DNA from 2 places in the Burkholderia sp. Ac-20344 genome. Region 2 is predicted to be linked to the other one. Evidence: riboswitches for the same ligand, from Rfam matches in the RefSeq annotation. Region 2 holds a riboswitch; the other holds the start of a gene.
The links. A riboswitch is a leader RNA that binds a small molecule or an ion and turns the genes downstream of it on or off. The one in region 2 is predicted to bind glycine.
Positions count from the first base shown of each region.

Region 1: another riboswitch for glycine. It lies ahead of gcvT (glycine cleavage system aminomethyltransferase GcvT); the one in region 2 lies ahead of G3N64_RS00315 (D-amino acid dehydrogenase).

Region 1 covers NZ_JAAGPP010000224.1:551-9,560, reverse strand. Annotated here, with positions in the region: gene G3N64_RS36350 (L-serine ammonia-lyase) at 1-729, opposite strand, end outside; gene G3N64_RS36345 (alginate lyase family protein) at 760-1,896, opposite strand; gene gcvP (aminomethyl-transferring glycine dehydrogenase) at 2,048-4,975, opposite strand; gene gcvH (glycine cleavage system protein GcvH) at 5,121-5,501, opposite strand; gene gcvT (glycine cleavage system aminomethyltransferase GcvT) at 5,620-6,738, opposite strand; glycine riboswitch at 6,823-6,956, opposite strand; glycine riboswitch at 6,990-7,093, opposite strand; gene G3N64_RS36325 (hypothetical protein) at 7,217-7,579, opposite strand; gene G3N64_RS36320 (oxidoreductase) at 7,736-8,788, opposite strand.
Region 2 covers NZ_JAAGPP010000001.1:68,298-77,890, reverse strand. Annotated here, with positions in the region: gene G3N64_RS00340 (ABC transporter permease) at 1-20, opposite strand, end outside; gene G3N64_RS00335 (ABC transporter permease) at 17-1,279, opposite strand; gene G3N64_RS00330 (ABC transporter ATP-binding protein) at 1,293-2,384, opposite strand; gene G3N64_RS00325 (IclR family transcriptional regulator) at 2,721-3,542, shown strand; gene G3N64_RS00320 (ABC transporter substrate-binding protein) at 4,020-5,099, shown strand; glycine riboswitch at 5,213-5,308, shown strand; gene G3N64_RS00315 (D-amino acid dehydrogenase) at 5,445-6,701, shown strand; gene G3N64_RS00310 (Re/Si-specific NAD(P)(+) transhydrogenase subunit alpha) at 6,820-8,439, shown strand; gene pntB (Re/Si-specific NAD(P)(+) transhydrogenase subunit beta) at 8,455-9,593, shown strand, end outside.

The DNA.
Region 1 (9,010 bases), on a different contig from region 2:
GACCTGGAACGGGCCGGGCAGGTTGCCGTCGGCATCCGGGTTGCCGATTCCGCAGCCGCGCGACACGCACGACTGCATCACGGCCCAGATCTTCAGCAGGCCGTCGCGCGTCTCTTCCTCGGTGTGCCACGCGCGCTCGTTTTCCCACATCAGCTGCGCGATCGACTTGCCGGTCGACTCGGTCAGCGCGAGCAGCTCGGCGCCGGTGCGGAACGGGTGCGTCATCTGCTCGGCCGCGCTTAGCACCTTCGTGTTCGGTGCGCCGGCCGTCACGACGAAGCCGCCGCCGACCGACAGGTAGGTGCGCTCGACCAGCACCGCGCCGTTCGCGTCGGTCGCGCGCAGTTTCATCCCGTTCGGATGCTCGGGCAGCGCCTGGCGGTAGAACGCGATGTTCTCCTTCAGCACGAACGGCACAGGATGCGTGCCGAGCAACGCGAGCTTCTTCGATTTGCGGACGTCCTCCAGCCGCGCGTCGATCGTGTCTGGATCGACGGTGTCGGGCGCGTCGCCGAGCAGGCCGAGCATCACGCCGCGGTCGGTGCCGTGGCCCTTGCCGGTCGCGCCGAGCGAGCCGTACAACTCGACCTTCACGTGGGCCGTTGCATCGAGCTGCCCGTCGCGTTCGAGGCCCTGGACGAACATCAGCGCCGCGCGCATCGGCCCGACCGTATGCGAACTGGACGGACCGATACCGATCTTGAATAGGTCAAAGACGCTGACTGCCATTTCGATTCCTGCCTTGCTATAAGAATAATGCTAGCGCGCCTGCAATGGCAGGCACGCGGCGAGCCATGCGGGCGGCGTTGGGGAAAGTTGCTGTGCGACGCGGGCGTAGCGCCCGTCGAGCCGCGCGGCCAGATGAAAGAGTTCGGTGGCGTTTTTCGGGTCCCACTGCCCCGTGTAGCCCGGCAGGCCGGCCTCGCGGCGCTTCGCGTCGAACGGCACCGGCGAATTCACGAATTCCTCGTGCGTCTTCTCGCCGAGCGCGTACGGCACGAGCCAGTCGAGCGCGGCCGCGAGCGTCGCGCCGTTCACGCCCCGCTCGCGCAGCCAGTTGCGGTTGAAGCGGCGCGCGGCGAGCGCGGCCGTGACCAGCGGCTGCAGATCGTAGACCGCGTAATGCAGCGCATCGCGTTCCTCGAAGTCCCACGTCTTGCCGTCCGGGCCGATGTTGTCGGCGAGATGTTCGACGAACAGCCGCTGCGCGGCGTTCATCATCTTGCGGTCGCCGAGCGTGAACGCGGACAGCGCGATCAGCTTGATCCGGTGGCTCTGCCAGTTGTTGCGCCAGGTGCCGGTGAGCGGGCGCTTCTGCGCGTCGATCTGCGCGACATAGCCGGCGCCGAGCTTCGCGATGAACGCGGCCGTTGCGTTGCGGGTCTTCACCGGCAGCGCGCTCGCCGTCATGTCGTACGCAACGATCAGGCTGTCGAAGCGCGTCTCGTCGATCGGGTTGAAGCTCGGCTGGTAGGTCGCGACCCACGCGGACAGGAAGCGGTCGACGAGCTGCAGGTCGCGCGGCGCATTCGTCACGCGCCACGCGAGCGCGGCGTCGCGCATCAGCTCCATGTCCTTCAGCGCGTCGGCGCTCTGGTCGTAGATGCCTTCGTGCGGCAGCGTGCCCTCGGTGTGCACGCGCGCCATCGCCTTCGGCTGCTCGCCGATGCGCGCGTCGACGCTGCGGATCAGCGCCTGGACGCCCGGCTCGGCCTGTGTCGTCTCGCTCGCCTGCAGTGCCGGCGCCGCGCAGAAATTCATTGCCGCGCGCGCGCTGGCGGACGCGCCGAGACCGGCGGCGGCAAACGACAGCGACGCGACGAGCATCGGCACGTAGCGGCGCGCGTGCGGCCGCCTTTGCGTTGCACCATGGCCCGGAAACATCGGACGCACCATGCGGAACTCCTTCATTGGCTGGATCGCGTGTGATGTTAGCCGGATTGGCGGGCGAACGTGAACCGGTTCGAGCGGCGAACAAAAAAACCGCACGCAACCCCGGGTTGCGTGCGGTGCGGTCACCATCGGACGGCTCCTGGCCTGGCGCGCGTTATGCGTATTCCGACATCGGCACGCACGAGCAGAACAGGTTGCGGTCGCCGTAGACGTTGTCCGCACGGCCGACCGGCGGCCAGTACTTGTTCGTGCCGAGCGACGCGACCGGGTACGCGGCCTGCTCGCGCGAGTACGCGTGCGGCCATTCGTTCGCGGTGACGACGGCCGCCGTGTGCGGGGCGTGACGCAGCGGGTTGTCCTCGCGGTCGGCGCGGCCCTCCTCGACCGCACGGATTTCGTCGCGGATCGCGATCATCGCGGCGATGAAGCGGTCGAGTTCTTCCTGCGATTCCGATTCGGTCGGCTCGACCATCAGCGTGCCCGGTACCGGGAAGCTCATCGTCGGCGCGTGGAAGCCGTAGTCCATCAGGCGCTTCGCGACGTCGTCGACGGTGATGCCGCTCGATTCCTTGATCGGACGCAGGTCGAGAATGCACTCGTGCGCAACCAGCCCGCCCGGGCCCGAATACAGCACCGGGTAGTGCGGCGCGAGGCGCTTCGCGATGTAGTTCGCGTTGAGGATCGCGGTTTCCGTCGCGGCGGTCAGGTTCTTCGCGCCCATCATCGCGATGTACATCCACGAGATCGGCAGGATCGACGCCGAGCCGTACGGCGCGGCCGATACCGCACCGATGCCGTCTTCTTCGCGCGTGTAGCCGGTCGAACGCTGGTTCGGCAGGAACTTCGCGAGGTGCGCGCCGACCGCGACCGGGCCGACGCCCGGGCCGCCACCGCCGTGCGGGATGCAGAAGGTCTTGTGCAGGTTCAGGTGCGACACGTCGCCGCCGAACTGGCCCGGCGCGGTCAGGCCGACCATCGCGTTCATGTTCGCGCCGTCGACGTACACCTGGCCGCCGTGCGCGTGGACGATCTCGCAGATCTCGCGGACGTTCTGCTCGAACACGCCGTGCGTCGACGGATACGTGATCATGATCGCCGCGAGATCCTTCGCGTGCTCGTCGGCCTTCGCCTTGAGATCAGCGATGTCGACGTTGCCCTGCGCGTCGCATGCAACGACCACGACCTTCATCCCGGCCATGTGCGCGGATGCCGGGTTCGTGCCGTGCGCGGACGCCGGGATCAGGCACACGTCGCGGTGGGCTTCGCCGCGCGATGCGTGGTAAGCGTGGATGATCAGCAGGCCCGCGTACTCGCCCTGCGAGCCCGCGTTCGGCTGCAGCGACACGGCCGCGTAGCCGGTGGCCGCGACGAGCATCTGCTCGAGCTGGCCGATCATCTCGCGGTAGCCGACGGTCTGGTCGGCCGGTGCGAACGGGTGGATGCCGCCGAATTCGGGCCACGTGACGGGCAGCATTTCCGACGTCGCGTTCAGCTTCATCGTGCACGAGCCGAGCGGGATCATCGAGCGGTCGAGCGCGAGATCCTTGTCCGACAGGCTGCGCAGGTAGCGCAGCATTTCGGTTTCGGAATGGTGGCGGTTGAACACGTGGTGCGTCAGGTACGCGCTCGTGCGCTCGAGGCCGGCCGGCAGCGCGGCGACGCCGGCTGCGCCCGCGTCCAGCGCGTCGACGGACGGTGCGGTGCCGCCCGCGGCCTGCGCGAACACGGCGAGGAGATCGGCGAGGTCGTCGCGCGTCGTCGTTTCGTCGACCGATACGCCGACTTGCGTGTCGCTCACGCGGCGCAGGTTGATGCGCTTCGCCTTCGCGAATTCGTGAACCTGCGCGGTGCGCGCGCCGGTGTCGATCGTCAGCGTGTCGAAGAACGTGTCGTTGACGGTCGCGAAGCCGAGCTGCTTCACGCCGGCGGCGAGCAGCGCCGCGATGCGGTTCACGCGCAGCGCGATCGTCTTCAGGCCGTGCGGGCCGTGGTAGACCGCATACATGCTGGCCATGATCGCGAGCAGCGCCTGCGCGGTACACACGTTCGACGTCGCCTTCTCGCGGCGGATGTGCTGTTCGCGCGTCTGCAGCGCGAGGCGCAGCGCGGGCTTGCCCTGCGCGTCGACCGTCACGCCGACGAGGCGGCCCGGCATCTGGCGCTTGAATTCGTCACGCACCGCGAGATACGCGGCGTGCGGGCCGCCGAAGCCCATCGGCACGCCGAAGCGCTGCGTGTTGCCGATCGCGACGTCCGCGCCCCAGTCGCCGGGCGGCGTGAGCACGGTCAGCGCGAGCAGGTCGGCCGCGACGACCACGTGGCCGCCGGCCGCGTGGATCGCTTCGGTGAGCGCGCGGTAGTCGCGCACGTCGCCGTTCACGCCCGGGTACTGCAGCAGCACGCCGAATGCATTCGATTGAGCAGCGTCGGCCGCCGGGCCCGTCTTGACCTCGATGCCGACCGGCAGCGCGCGCGTGCGGATCACTTCGAGCGTTTGCGGCAGCACGTCGTCGGCGACGTAGAACACGTTCGACGCCGGCTTGCCGGTGCGCTGCAGCAGCGTCATCGCTTCGGCCGCGGCGGTGGCTTCATCGAGCAGCGACGCGTTCGAGATCGCGAGGCCCGTCAGGTCGGCCACCATCTGCTGGAAGTTCAGGAGCGCCTCGAGGCGGCCCTGGGAAATTTCGGGCTGGTACGGCGTGTAGGCCGTGTACCACGCCGGGTTTTCGAGCACGTTGCGCAGGATCACGGCCGGCGTGTGCGTGTCGTGGTAACCCTGACCGATATACGAACGGAACACCTGGTTCTTGTCCGCGAGAACCCGCAGTGCGGCGAGGGCTTCGGCCTCGCTCTTCGGCTGCGCGAACGGGCCGAGCGGCAGCGTTTCGACGCGGCGGATCGAGGCCGGGATCACGGCCTCGATCAGGGCGGCGCGCGACGCGAAGCCGAGCGTGTCGAGCATGGCCTGCTGGCTGGCGGCGTCGGGGCCGATGTGGCGTTCGGCGAACGCATCGTGCGTTTCGAGCGCGGCGAGCGAGAGGGGCGTGCGGTTCATCAGGCGGTCCGGGTGTTCGAGCTTCATGGCGTTCCTTGGTCGGCCGGAGTGGGCGCTTGGGCGCTGACTCGGGCCCCATCCTTTGCAGTCGGCCCGAGCGGGCGCGTGGGCGCCGGCTCGGGTTCCGCACGGGGCAGGGCGGCTGACCGGCCCCGTGCGGTTCGGGGGAGAGTTAGTCGATCAGCTTGCTGTAGGCGTCGGCGTCGATCAGCTTGTCGGTCGATGCGCCGGCCGCGAGCTTGATCTTGAAGAGCCACACGCCGTACGCGTCGCTGTTCACGCCTTCCGGGGCGTCGGTGGCTTCCGTGTTGGCGGCGATGATCTCGCCGGACACCGGCGAATAGATGTCGGAGGCAGCCTTCACCGATTCGACGACGCCGACGGCGTCGCCTGCCGAGACCGACTTGCCGACTTCCGGCAGTTCGAGGAAGACGATGTCGCCGAGCGTGCTCTGCGCGTGATCGGTGATGCCGACCGTCAGCGTGCCGTCGGCTTCGGTGCGGACCCACTCGTGTTCGTCGGTGTATTTCAGATCGGCCGGGACGTTGCTCATCGGATGCTCCTGGATAAAAGGGTGTGTTCGTTCTGCTGGCGCGCCGCCGGGGCGCGCCGGGTGTGGTGTTGCGCCGGGCGCCATCTCCCGGCTTCCCGGGAGGCGGGCCTCCCGGCCGTTACGCAGCGAGGACCTTGCCGTTGCGCACGAACGGCAGTTTTACCACGCGCGCGGGAAGATTCTTGTCTCGAATTTGCACCTGGACCAGGTCGCCGATCTGGACGGCCGCCGGCACGCGTGCGAACGCGATCGATTCCTGCATCGACGGCGAGAACGTGCCGCTCGTGATCTCGCCTTCGCCGTGCGGCGTGACGACCTTCTGGTGCGCGCGCAGCACGCCGCCCGCCTTGCCGTTTTCCTTCTGCAGGATCAGGCCGACGAATGCGGCGCGGGTGCCGTTGGATTCCAGTGCGGCGCGGCCGACGAAGTCGCGCGGCGCGGAGAGGTCGACCGTCCACGCGAGGCCCGCGTCGAGCGGCGAGACGGTGTCGTCCATGTCCTGGCCGTACAGGTTCATGCCGGCCTCGAGGCGCAGCGTGTCGCGCGCGCCAAGCCCGCACGGGCGCACGCCGTTTTGCTGCAGCGCGTTCCACAACGCTTCGACGTGCACGGCCGGGACGATCACTTCGAAGCCGTCTTCACCGGTATAGCCGGTGCGCGCGACGGTGAGATCGCCGAACGGCGTGCCGGCGACCTGCGCGGCGTTGAACGGCTTCAGCTCGCTCGTTGCGGCACGCGCGGAGGGCACGGTCGACCAGGCTTTTTCGCGGGCGTTCGGGCCCTGTACGGCGACGATCGCGAAATCGCGGCGCGGCGCGATCGTGACGCCGAAGCCGCCTTGCTCGTTCAGCTGGTTGAACCACGCGATGTCTTTCTCGGCCGTGCCGGCGTTGACGACGACGCGGAAGAATTCTTCGGTGAAGTAGTAGACGATCAGGTCGTCGATGACGCCGCCCTGCGGATTGAGCAGGCACGAGTAGAGTGCCTTGCCGGGCGTCTTGAGCTTGCCGACGTTGTTCGCGATCGCATGCTCGAAGAATGCGCGCACGCGGCTGCCGGTGAAATCGACGACGCACATGTGCGACACATCGAACATGCCGGCATCGGTGCGCACGGCTTCATGTTCTTCGATCTGCGAGCCGTAGTTGACGGGCATGTCCCAGCCGCCGAAGTCGACCATGCGGGCATTGAGCGCGCGGTGCGCGGCGTTGAGCGGGGTGTGATTCAGTGCAGTCATCGAGGCCTCAGGCAAGGCGCTTGCGCGCGGATCAGAACGGCCATGTGCCGACCACCGCGGCCGACGGCCTGCGAGCGATCCGGTACATGCCCCTCTGTCCTCGATACCTGAGAGATTGCGCTGCCGGCCAGGCCTGGCGAACGCGCGCCCCTTCGGTGGGCAGCTTGCCCGCGCAGCCGATGCGCTGCGGGCTACTGCCGCTCTCCAGAGTGCGGGGAGAGTGTGGCCCGCGCAATGCGCGGACGGGATTCCCCGACGCGGTCGGTCCTTTTGCCTGAGAGTTTGCGGGTGTGCCCCTTCGGCGGCGCAACCGGTGCTGGAACAGCACGGTTACACGCTCTCCCGACGCGTGCGGGCGACTGTACGCGAGCGGGTGAGCCTTGTCAATTTGAGCAAAAGAATGTCGCTTCGCGACAAGCGGCGGCGGCCGGCGACAAGCGGTGCCGCCGCTTTTTCCACACCGGCGGGCGCCAGTGCGTTACTCGCCGATCGCGCGCGCGGCCGTGTCGAGTTCCTGGTTCAGCACGCGCTGCTCGTCGCCGGACAGGCCGCCGCTGTGCTGCGCGGACATGTCGTTCGCTTCCTGGCGGATCACGTCGAGGCGGTGATGAAGCTGCGCGCCGTACGGCGGCGGGTAGTAGCCGCCGTTCACGCGCGCATCGATGCGGCGATGCAGGTTGTCGATCCGGCCCTGGATCTGCTGCATCCGCTCGTTCGCGACGACCTGCGGATTCGGCCGCGGCGGGGGCGCCGGGCGGACCGGCTGCTGCGGCTGCACGATACAGGCCGCAAGCGAGGAAACCAGGACGCAGCACGCTGCCGCGCGAATCAACCGTTGCATCAACATTCTCCTGACGGATTGGTGTCGGATCGACTTTTTTGAGAAACGCGTCAGACCGGTCGGACGCTGACTTTCGTTCCCCCGGCATTTGTAACCGAATGTTCCGGCTGATCCGGATGCGGGTACGCCGGCCGGCCGCCAGCGGCCGGCGCGGTGTCAGATCGTGCGGCGCACGAACGGCAGCCGGCGGCCGTCGTGCTCGCTCTGCGCGGCAAGCTCGATGATCGTCATCACGTCGACGGCATCCTGCGCGGTGACGGGGAACGGCGCGCCGTCGCGGATCGACGCGGCGAGCGTGCGATAGAACTCCGCGTACTGGCCGTCGAGCGTCGGCACGGGGCGCTCGACCTCGACTTCGCCGTCGAGCTCGCGCAGCAGGCCGGGCGGGTTGCCGCCGCCGAATTCGACGTCGTCCGCGGTGAGGCCGGCCTTGAGCTGGTCCTCCTGCGTGTCGAGCCCGAACTTCTGGTAGCTGCCGCGCGTGCCGTGCAGCGTGAAGCGCGCCGGTTCGATCGCCGACAGCGCGCTCGCATGCAGCGCGACGTCCTTGTCCGGATAGCCGAGCTGCAGGTGCACGAAATCGGGCGCCGCGCCGTTGTCACGGCGCGTCTTGACGGTCGCGCTCACCGTTTCCGGCAGGCCGAACAGCACGAGCGCCTGGTCGATCAGGTGCGGGCCGAGGTCGAGCAGCAGGCCGCCGCCGCGGGCGGGCTCCTCGCGCCAGCGCGTGCGCGGCGTCGGCCGGAAGCGGTCGAAGTGCGACGCGAAATAGGTCAGCCGCCCGAGCTCGCCCGAATCGACGATGCGGCGCACGGTGAGGAAATCGCCGTCCCAGCGGCGGTTGTGGAACGGCGCGAACAGCCGGCTGCGCGCGTTCGCGAGCCGCGCGAGCGCGAGCGCTTCATCGGCGGTGAGCGTGACGGGTTTGTCGACGACCACGTGGCGGCCGGCTTCGAGCACCTGGCGCGCGAGCGCGAAGTGCGTGTCGTTCGGCGTGGCGATCACCACGCATTCGATGTCGTCGAGGCCGAGCAGCGTGTCGAGATCGGGGACGACGCGCGCGCCCGGATACGCAGCCTGCGCGCGATCGGGCTGACCCGTCGCGATCGCGGCAACTTCAGTACGGCCGCTCGTGGCGATCACGGGCGCGTGGAACGTCGCGCCGGCGAAACCGAAACCCATCAAACCAATCCTGAGCAATGACGACATGGCAATCCCTGGCTGCGAAGGAAACTAAAGGATGGTGCGCCGAGACGGCGCGAAGACGACCGGCTATTTTGGCATGACGTTGCCCGTTGCACCGGCGCGTTCGGGCGAAACGCGCGGTGCGATGCGGCGGTTGCGCAAGGAAAGCCGGCATTTTGCGCGCCCCGGCGTGCCGTACACGCGGGGTTGCCTGCCGGCCCGCGCGGTGAACGGCCGGCGCACGGG
Region 2 (9,593 bases):
TAATACGTTTTCCGGATCATTTGGGAGCTCCAACAAGTTCGGCGCTGGCAAGCGTCCTGAACATCCAAAAGATGTCTGCAACCAGGAGCAGCAGGCCAACTGACAGCGCGGCAGCAAGGCCCCAGTTCAGAGAGGACTGCATGTGATAGGCAATTAGGTTCCCTACCATCTGTCCTTCACTGCCGCCGACAAGGGCGGGTGTGATATAGAAACCGAGAGCCGAGATGAAAACCATCATCGCTCCTGCGGCAATCCCAGGGACGACCTGAGGAATGTAGACCGAGAAGAACGCCTTGACAGGTCCAGCACCGAGGGAACATGCGGCGCGGACATAGTCCTTGGAAACCCCTTTCATCACGCTGTACAGCGGAAGAATCATGAACGGCAGGAGGATGTGGGTCATTGCGACAATCGAGGCGAAACGTGTATATGCCAATTGTGGCCGAGCGCTATCTGCGACCACGTGCAGCCACACAAGCAGGTCTTCGAGCGGGCCATTGGTCTGGAGAATGACAAGCCATCCTGAAGTGCGCACCAGCAGTGATGTCCAGAAGGGAAGCAGTACGAGCATCATCAACACAGTGGCAGTGCGTCTGCGCGCGGTCGCGATCAGATGTGCCACCGGAAACCCAAGGAGCAAGCATGCAAGTGTCGCGCTTACGGAAATCACGAGCGTGTTGGTGAAAACGGCGAGGTACAGTCGCTGGTCCTCAGGCTGAATAGCGACACTGCCGGTCGCGGTCTGGCGCAAGTCCACTGCGGCAAGCAGATTTTGTGCAGTGATTTTTCCGGAGGAATATTTGATCACTCCCCAAGGCTCGGGCGTGCCCCACCGCGGATCGATGCCGACGAATCTGCTTTTCCAAGTACCGGGAGTACCTCCGGATTCCTCCAAGTGGCGCACGGTCTTGCGCAGCAGCCCTTCGAATCCCGTGTACCTGTAGCTCAACTCGCGAGCGACTTGCCCCAGTTCGTCGCGGTCGTCAAGCGTCATCAGTTCTTTTCCCAGTGCTTTATATGCCCCTTCGGACGGTGCGCCTTCTCCGCTCCAGTTAGCCAGCTCGGCGTGAACCTGGGCGAGTGGCAGCGCAACAGCACTCGCGTCAACGGAGCGGTACAACATCTGGGCGATCGGGAGCAAGAAGAACGCGACCAGGAAAGCAACGAGCGGCAGTATCAGAAGAAGTGCGCGAACCTGGGCGCGCAACTTGACGTGCCGATATTGCCGATCGGTGTGCACGGGAGGGGCCGCAGGCGGGACATAGGCGGTGTCTGGCATGTTCATTCTCACCTCACGTGGCTGAGCGGAACGCAATACAGTCTTCCGAACGGAAGCCAACGGTCACCATGTCACCGATTTGGACACGTTCGCAGTCGCGATTGTTTGCAAGTTTTGCGATCAAACCGTCACCTTCGTCGCGCGCGAGTCGTACCCGGATGTGGTCGCCCTGATAGGTTCGGTCAGTGACGCGGCAGTTGAAACGGTTATTCAGAGAATCGGCTTCCGGGCCAAGGACAATTCGCTCCGGGCGGATGGACAGCTTTATCAGATCGCCAATAGCGGCCGCGGCACCGACGCCGCTCGCAGTAAGCCTGCCCACACCGGGGCTATCGACGATCCAGTTTTCGGAACGGATTTCGGATAGTCGTCCGCACAGCTGATTGTTCTCGCCAATGAACGAAGCTACGAATGAGTTTCTCGGTTGCTCATACAGGGCGACGGGAGATGCGAGTTGCTGAACGATGCCCTCATTGAAGATTGCAATGCGGTCAGACATGGTCAGTGCTTCGCCTTGGTCGTGAGTGACGTAGACGATCGTAACGCCGAGGCGCGCATGCAGTTGTTTGATCTCATACTGCATGTGCTCCCGCAATTGCTTGTCGAGCGCGCCAAGTGGCTCATCCATCAACACGATGCGGGGCTCGAAGACGATCGCGCGCGCAAGTGCGACACGCTGTCGTTGCCCGCCCGACAATTGGGCGGGAAGGCGGTCGCCGAGCCCCTTCAGTTTCACCATATCGAGCACGGCACTCACTCGTTCAGCGATCTCGGCCCTCGACACTCTGCGAACCTTCAGCGGATAAGCAACATTTTCGGCCACCGACAGATGTGGAAAGAGCGCGTAGCTCTGGAACACCATTCCGATGTTTCGCTTGTGAGGTGCGACGCTGGTAATTGCGGCTCCGTCCAGAGAGATTGAGCCGCTGCTGGGGGTTTCGAACCCAGCGAGCATCATGAGCGTTGTGGTTTTCCCGGATCCCGAGGGCCCAAGGAGCGTAAGGAACTCCCCTCGATGGATGCTGAGGTTGAGTCCAGCAACGACGGGCGTGTGCCCGTCGTAACTCTTCCGGACGTCCCGGAATTCAACTATCGCGTCTTTCATTTCACACTCCTGCGGCGACTGGCGGTGGGCTTCAATGTTTCTAAAATTAAACTGTAATTCCGTTTTTTAGTCAACGCGGACAAAAATAGGGGTTTTTGCTGGTCAGGTTCCGGAAGTTGCATGCTGGGCGCCGGGTGTGTTTCCCCTTTCCTGCATCAATGATGCTCTGGCAGGCTACCGATGGGCTGGGCGATACAGGCGAGAGGGCGCCATGGGATTTTTTGGGGGGGGATCGACGGAGCGGCGACTCGACCACGGTAGAGGCAAGAGCCCCGACATTGCGTTTTTCAACGTATGATTGCCGAATCCGTGCAACTCACCAGAGCTTGAAGCCAGATGTCCGATACCGATCTCGAAAAAGGTGACAGAATTCCGCGACTCGAAAGGGTTGCGATGATCTTGGAGGCGATCAACAGGTCAGACCAGGGGCTCACCCTTGTCGAAATTTCGTCTCAGACCGGGATGCCGATGCCTTCGGCGCACCGCCTCGTGAACAACATGTTGGATGCCGGTTTTCTCGTGGGGCAGCGCGGACGGTCCCGGTATCGGATTGGGCCGCGACTGATACGCATATTCCAAAGTTCTCTGAGTCTCGAGACGCTTCAGGTACTTACCGAGCCGACACTGCAGAGGCTTGCAGACAGCTTTGGTCAGGTTGCGTATCTGGTAAGACTAGTCCAGGATTCAATCCAGCTCGCTGTTACGGTGCTGCCATCGTCTCCGAGTCGAAATCTCATCTATCCCGGCAACGTGTTTCCACTAAACGCCACCGCCTCAGCCAAGGCGCTGCTTGCGTTTCAATCCGAGGCGATCATCGATCGGCAGCTCCAAGGTCCGCTCGAGAAGTATCGGCCCAACACAATCGTCGACCCCGAGAAGCTGAAAGCGAAGCTCTCGGAGGTCCGGGAGCTTGGCTACGCAATAAGCGATGACGAGTTTGACCCGGGGGTTTATTCGATCTGCTGTCCGGTGCTGATTGGATCTGCAGGTGCACTGTACGGCGTCGGTATAGTCGCTCTTAAGGAAAGGCTGTTGATGAGCTTTGATACGGAAACGGTTGTGCAAAGCCTGAAAGAAGCCGCAAACGCGTTGCGTACGACACTGCAGTCGACCGGTCTGCATGCTATCAGCGACGTTGAAAGTGAAATTGATACCTGATCCCGAGACTTCCGCCGGTCACGCGACCGTTGGCTGAGCGTGCGCACACACCTGACTGCACTGTCGCGGCGCGGTCGCCCGTCGTGACGGCGACGGCAGTCTGATTTCCTTCCTATTTTTCTTCTCCTGTCCTGCCACATCGTCACCTTGGGTTGGTGTTTGCCGACTCAGGGGCGACGGGTACCTCTCCGCGCCATTTGAGCCGAACATTGCCGCTCTGACCGCGCGTCCCTTGTGACGTACGGTGGCGGACCAAAATTTCCTGAAATCGAAAGAGCATGTTTTATTTTTCCGAAATTCGGAAGATGTAGACTGCACCCAGCGAGGCGGGCTATCGAGATTCAGGTAGGTAAATTCCACAATTGATGCAAAGATTCCGTTTTTGCATGCTTAGCATGCGCGGTGACGCTCCGTGGGGCAATGTTTGCAACGTTCGTATTGATCTTGGCGTGGTTTCTTCATAGGAAAGGTGATGCAATGAACGTAATGAGAAGGGTGGTGATCGCGAGTGCCGCGTTGCTGATCTCGATGTCGTCGATGGCTGAGGGCAGCAAGGAAATAACCGTTGCATCATGGGGAGGTAGCTACACGGAAGCTCAGAAAAAGGCTCTGTTCGACCCGTTTACCAAGGCCACTGGCATCGCCGTCAAAGTCATTGAATACAACGGTGGCTTGAGTGAAATTCGCGCCCAGCAGCAAGCGGGCAAGGTGGTCTGGGACGTGGTTGTCTCCGACATCTTCGACGAACGACGGGCGTGTGAAGATGGATTGCTGACCAGATTCAACGCATCGACGCTTCCGGCAAATGCTGACGGGACTGCTGGTGTGTCTGATTTCGTACCCGGTACAACGTCCAAGTGCAGCCTCGGGTCGATCTCGTGGGCTCGAGCTATTGCCTACAACGCGAACGCGTCGAAGCAGCCGAAGAGCATCAGGGATTTCTTTGATATTAAGAACTTCCCCGGCAAGCGCGGACTGCAAAAGTCACCGGTTGCGACGCTCGAGTGGGCCTTGGTGGCCGACGGAGTTCCGCGAAAGGATGTCTATACCGTGCTCTCGACTCCTGCTGGTGTCGACCGCGCCTTTCGCAAACTTGATAGCATCAAGAAAGATGTCGTGTGGTGGGAGGCCGGGGCCCAGCCGCCACAATTGCTGGCGTCAAATGAAGTCGCCATGACTTCCGCTTACGCGGGCCGGATTTTCGTCGCTCGCATGGAAGGAGCACCGTTCCGGATCATGTGGGACAGTGATGTTTGGTCAACGGATTTCTTCATGATTCCGAAAGGTGCTCCCCATACGCAAGAAGCTCTCGAGTTCGTGAAGTTTGCAAGCAAACCTGATCGTCAAGCGGCTCTCTCAACCCTGACTTCGAATGGGCCAACGCGGCGTTCTGCAGTTGCGCTGGTCGGTAACTATCCCGGCACAAAAGAAAGCGTTGCGCCGCATATGCCTACGTATCCTGCAAACATCAAAGATTCGATCCAGGCTGGCGCGGATTTCTGGGCCGAGAATCAGGACGCGCTGAAGTTGCGCTTTACGCAGTGGCTCCTGAAATAGGTATCCGCAAGTATAGGCGGCATCGGTTACGCCGCCTAATGGCGGCATTGAGGCAGCTTTGTGCACGACTCAGTGCCGTTACCGTTCGTTCAAGATCGAACTCAAGGTGCAATTGACGCGCTGCAGGAGAGACCTCAGCCCATAAGGGCTGAGGCGCCGACGGAGCAACCGCCCCGGAAACTCTCAGGCAAAAGGACTGTGGCGGCGTTTTAAACTCTGGAGAGAGGCATGCGCGCATGCCCACCGAAGGGGACGGCGGCTTCTTGCGCCTAAGCTCTCAGGTACCGTGACAGATGGGGTATGAGCCGAACTTTCGGCAATTCTTTATTCTTCGCGGAACCGTTCATGCCACATATCATTATTATTGGCGCCGGCATTACAGGTGTTACGACGGCGTACACCCTATCCGAGCTTGGATACCAGGTAACCGTCGTTGACCGGCATCTCTATCCAGCGATGGAGACATCATTCGCCAACGGTGGGCAACTATCGGCATGCAATGCCGAAGTGTGGAACAATTTTGGAACTATTCTGAAGGGATTGCGATGGATGCTTAAGCAGGACGCTCCTGTCCTTTTCAATCCGAAGCCATCGTGGCACAAGTACTCGTGGATTGGTGAATTTGTCTCGAATATTGAGAATTATAGCGAAAACACTATAGCTACTGTGAAGTTGGCGCTTGAGGCGCGAAATTATATTTTTTCAATAGCCGAGCGTGAACAGATTGATTTCGATCTAGAAAGGCGGGGCATTCTGCATTTTTATCATGACAGAAAATCATATGATGCGGCCACTCGAACAAACGAACTTCTAGTGTCGGCTGGACTTGAGCGTTTTGCCGTGTCGCCCGCAGAAATAAAAAATATCGAACCTACTCTGCAAGGGGAATACTACGGCGGATACTTCACGCCATCGGATTCGACGGGGGATATACACAGGTTTACGCGTGGCCTCGCAATCGCGTGTGAGAGGCGCGGCGTCCGCTTTCGACAGGGTGTAACGGTCAAGAATGTTCAGTGCCGGCATAGTGGCGTCCGCTTGAGCGTTGCGATAGATGTCCCAACGCAAGAGGGTTCTCCGTACCCATATGCAGAAGAGATGGTGGCCGATGCAGTCGTAGTATGCGCCGGCGTGGGGAGTCGGGGAATTGCCAATCTATTTGGTGATCGCCTGAATATATATCCGGTAAAAGGATATTCGATAACAGTTTATCTCGATGGCGAGGACAGCGTGTCAAAAGCGCCTTGGGTCAGTCTTCTCGACGAGAGTGCAAAAATCGTGACTAGTCGATTGGGTGTTGACCGACTCCGGGTAGCAGGAACGGCCGAATTTAATGGCTACGATCGCGACATTCGAATGGACCGTATTGATCCGCTAGTTAGATGGGTCAATCAAAATTTTACGGTTAATACTTCACGAGTGGTTCCGTGGTCCGGACTGCGCCCGATGATGCCCGACATGATGCCAAGAGTGATGAAGGGCAGGGCGCCACGCGTGTTTTACAACACCGGCCACGGTCATCTCGGGTGGACTCTTTCGGCCGCGACGGCAGTGGCAATAGGAAAAATCGTATGGGAGCATCTTCCGACGGACATCAGTTGAAATCCAGTGAAATCCACACTCAGCCGAACGATTTCTAGAGCGAAATAGCTGAAAGCAGTATTGCTGCAGGATAGACGTTCGGTGGCTCTCATATTGAATGCAAGTCCAGGAATCGTTAATGCAATCCACCCTGATTTCTACGCCGCAGCGCATTGGTGTCCCGAGGGAAGGCTTCCCCGGCGAAAAGCGCGTCGCCACCGTGCCCGACGTGGTGAAAAAACTGACCAAGCTTGGCTTTACTGTCGCTATCGAATCCGGTGCTGGTGAAAGATCCAACTTCGATGACGATGCTTACCGTGCAGTCGGGGCCGAAATCATCGGCTCCGCCGCCGCGCTTTGGGCGAGTTCGGATATCGTGCTCAAGGTGCGTCCACCTAGCGTCGACGAAGTGGCGCTGATGCGCGAGGGCGGCACGCTGATCGGTTTTGTCTGGCCGGCGCAGAACCCCGAACTGATGCAGCAACTGGCCGCGAAGCGCGCCACCGTGCTGGCGATCGATTCTCTGCCGCGCACGCTGTCGCGCGCGCAGAAGATGGACGCGCTCACGTCGATGGCCGGCATCAGCGGCTACCGCGCGGTGATCGAGGCCGCGCATGCGTTCGGCCGCTTCCTGAACGGCCAGGTCACGGCGGCCGGCAAGGTCCCGCCGGCCAAAGTCTTCATCGCCGGTGCCGGTGTGGCGGGCCTCGCCGCGATCGGCACAGCCGCGAGCCTCGGCGCGATCGTGCGCGCCAACGACACGCGAGCGGAAGTGGCCGATCAGGTCAAGTCGCTGGGCGGCGAATTCGTCAAGGTCGACTACGAAGAGGAAGGCTCGGGCGGCGGCGGTTACGCGAAGGTGATGAGCGAAGGCTTCCAGCAGGCTCAGCGCGCGATGTATGCGCAGCAGGCCAAGGACGCCGACATCATCATCACGACCGCGCTGATCCCCGGCAAGCCCGCGCCGAAGCTGATCACGGCCGAGATGGTGCAGTCGATGAAGCCCGGCAGCGTGATCGTCGACATGGCCGCCGAACAGGGCGGCAACTGCGAACTCACGGTGCCCGGTGAGGCCGTCGTGCGCCACGGCGTGACGATCGTCGGCTATACCGATCTGGCGTCGCGCCTGTCGCGGCAGTCGTCCACGCTGTATGCGACCAACCTGCTGCGCGTGGTCGAGGAGCTGTGCAAGGCCAAGGACGGCACGATCAACGTCGACTTCGACGACGACGCGATCCGCGGCCTCACCGTCATCAAGGAAGGCAACATTACGTGGCCGCCACCGCCGATCAAGCAGGCGGTCGTCGCGCCGAAGCCTCCGGCAGCGCCTGTCGCGGCCGCGCCCGCGAAGTCCAAGGGCCACGGCCACAGCGGCGAGCCGATGTCGGCCAAGGCGCTCGCGATCGTGTTCGCCGTCGGCGCGCTGGCTTTCCTGCTGGTCGGCCAGTTCGCACCGGCCAGCTTCCTGTCGCACTTCACGGTATTCGTGCTCGCGTGCTTCGTCGGCTACATGGTGATCTGGAACGTCACGCCGTCGCTGCATACGCCGCTGATGAGCGTGACCAACGCGATCTCGTCGATCATCGCGATCGGCGCGCTCGTGCAGGTCGCGCCGCCCCTCGGTGAGCTGGCCAACGCCGGCGACCGCCCGTCCGGGCTGATCCTCGGCCTCGCGGTCGGTGCGCTCACGCTCACGGCCGTCAACATGTTCGGCGGCTTCGCGGTCACGCGACGCATGCTGGCAATGTTCCGCAAATAAGGGGACGACAAGACAATGACTGCAAACCTGACTACCGTCTCCTATATCGGCGCCGCGATCCTGTTCATCCTCAGCCTCGGCGGGCTGGCCAACCCTGAAACCGCGCGTCGCGGCAACCTGCTCGGGATGATCGGCATGCTGATCGCGGTGCTGGCCACCGTGGCCGGTCCGCGCGTGTCGGCCGCGGGTATTCCGTACGTGGTCGCCGCGCTGGTCGTCGGCGGCGCCGTCGGCCTGTACGCCGCGAAGAAGGTGCAGATGACGCAGATGCCGGAACTGGTCGCGCTGATGCACAGCCTGGTCGGTCTCGCGGCCTGCCTCGTCGGCTTCGCGAGCTACATCGACACGTCGCTGCAGTTCACCGGTGCCGAGAAGGCGATCCACGAAGTGGAGATCTACGTCGGCATCCTGATCGGCGCCGTCACCTTCGCGGGTTCGATCATCGCGTTCGGCAAGCTGTCGGGCAAGATCGGCGGCAAGCCGCTGCTGCTGCCGGCGCGGCACTGGATGAACCTGGCCGCGCTGCTGATCGTGATCTACTACGGCCGCGCGTTCCTGCATGCGGAAACGATCCAGGAGGGCATGCTGCCGCTCGTCGTGATGACCGTGATCTCGCTGCTGTTCGGCGTGCACATGGTGATGGCGATCGGCGGCGCGGACATGCCGGTCGTGGTGTCGATGCTCAACAGCTACTCGGGGTGGGCGGCGGCGGCCACCGGGTTCATGCTCGGCAACGACCTGCTGATCGTGATCGGCGCGCTCGTGGGCTCGTCGGGTGCGATCCTGTCGTACATCATGTGCCGCGCGATGAACCGCAACTTCATCAGCGTGATCGCGGGCGGCTTCGGCAGCGGCGCGGGCGCACCGGCGGCAGCCGGTGGCGCCGCCGCGCAACCGGCCGGCGAGGCTGTGGCGGTGAGCGCGGAGGAGACGGCCGAGCTGCTGCGCGAAGCGAAGCGCGTGATCATCGTACCCGGCTATGGGATGGCCGTTGCACAGGCTCAGCACACGGTGTTCGAACTGACGAAGCTGCTGCGCGAAAAAGGCGTCGACGTGCGTTTCGCGATCCACCCGGTCGCGGGCCGCATGCCGGGGCACATGAACGTGCTGCTGGCCGAAGCGAAGGTGCCGTACGACATCGTGCTGGAAATGGA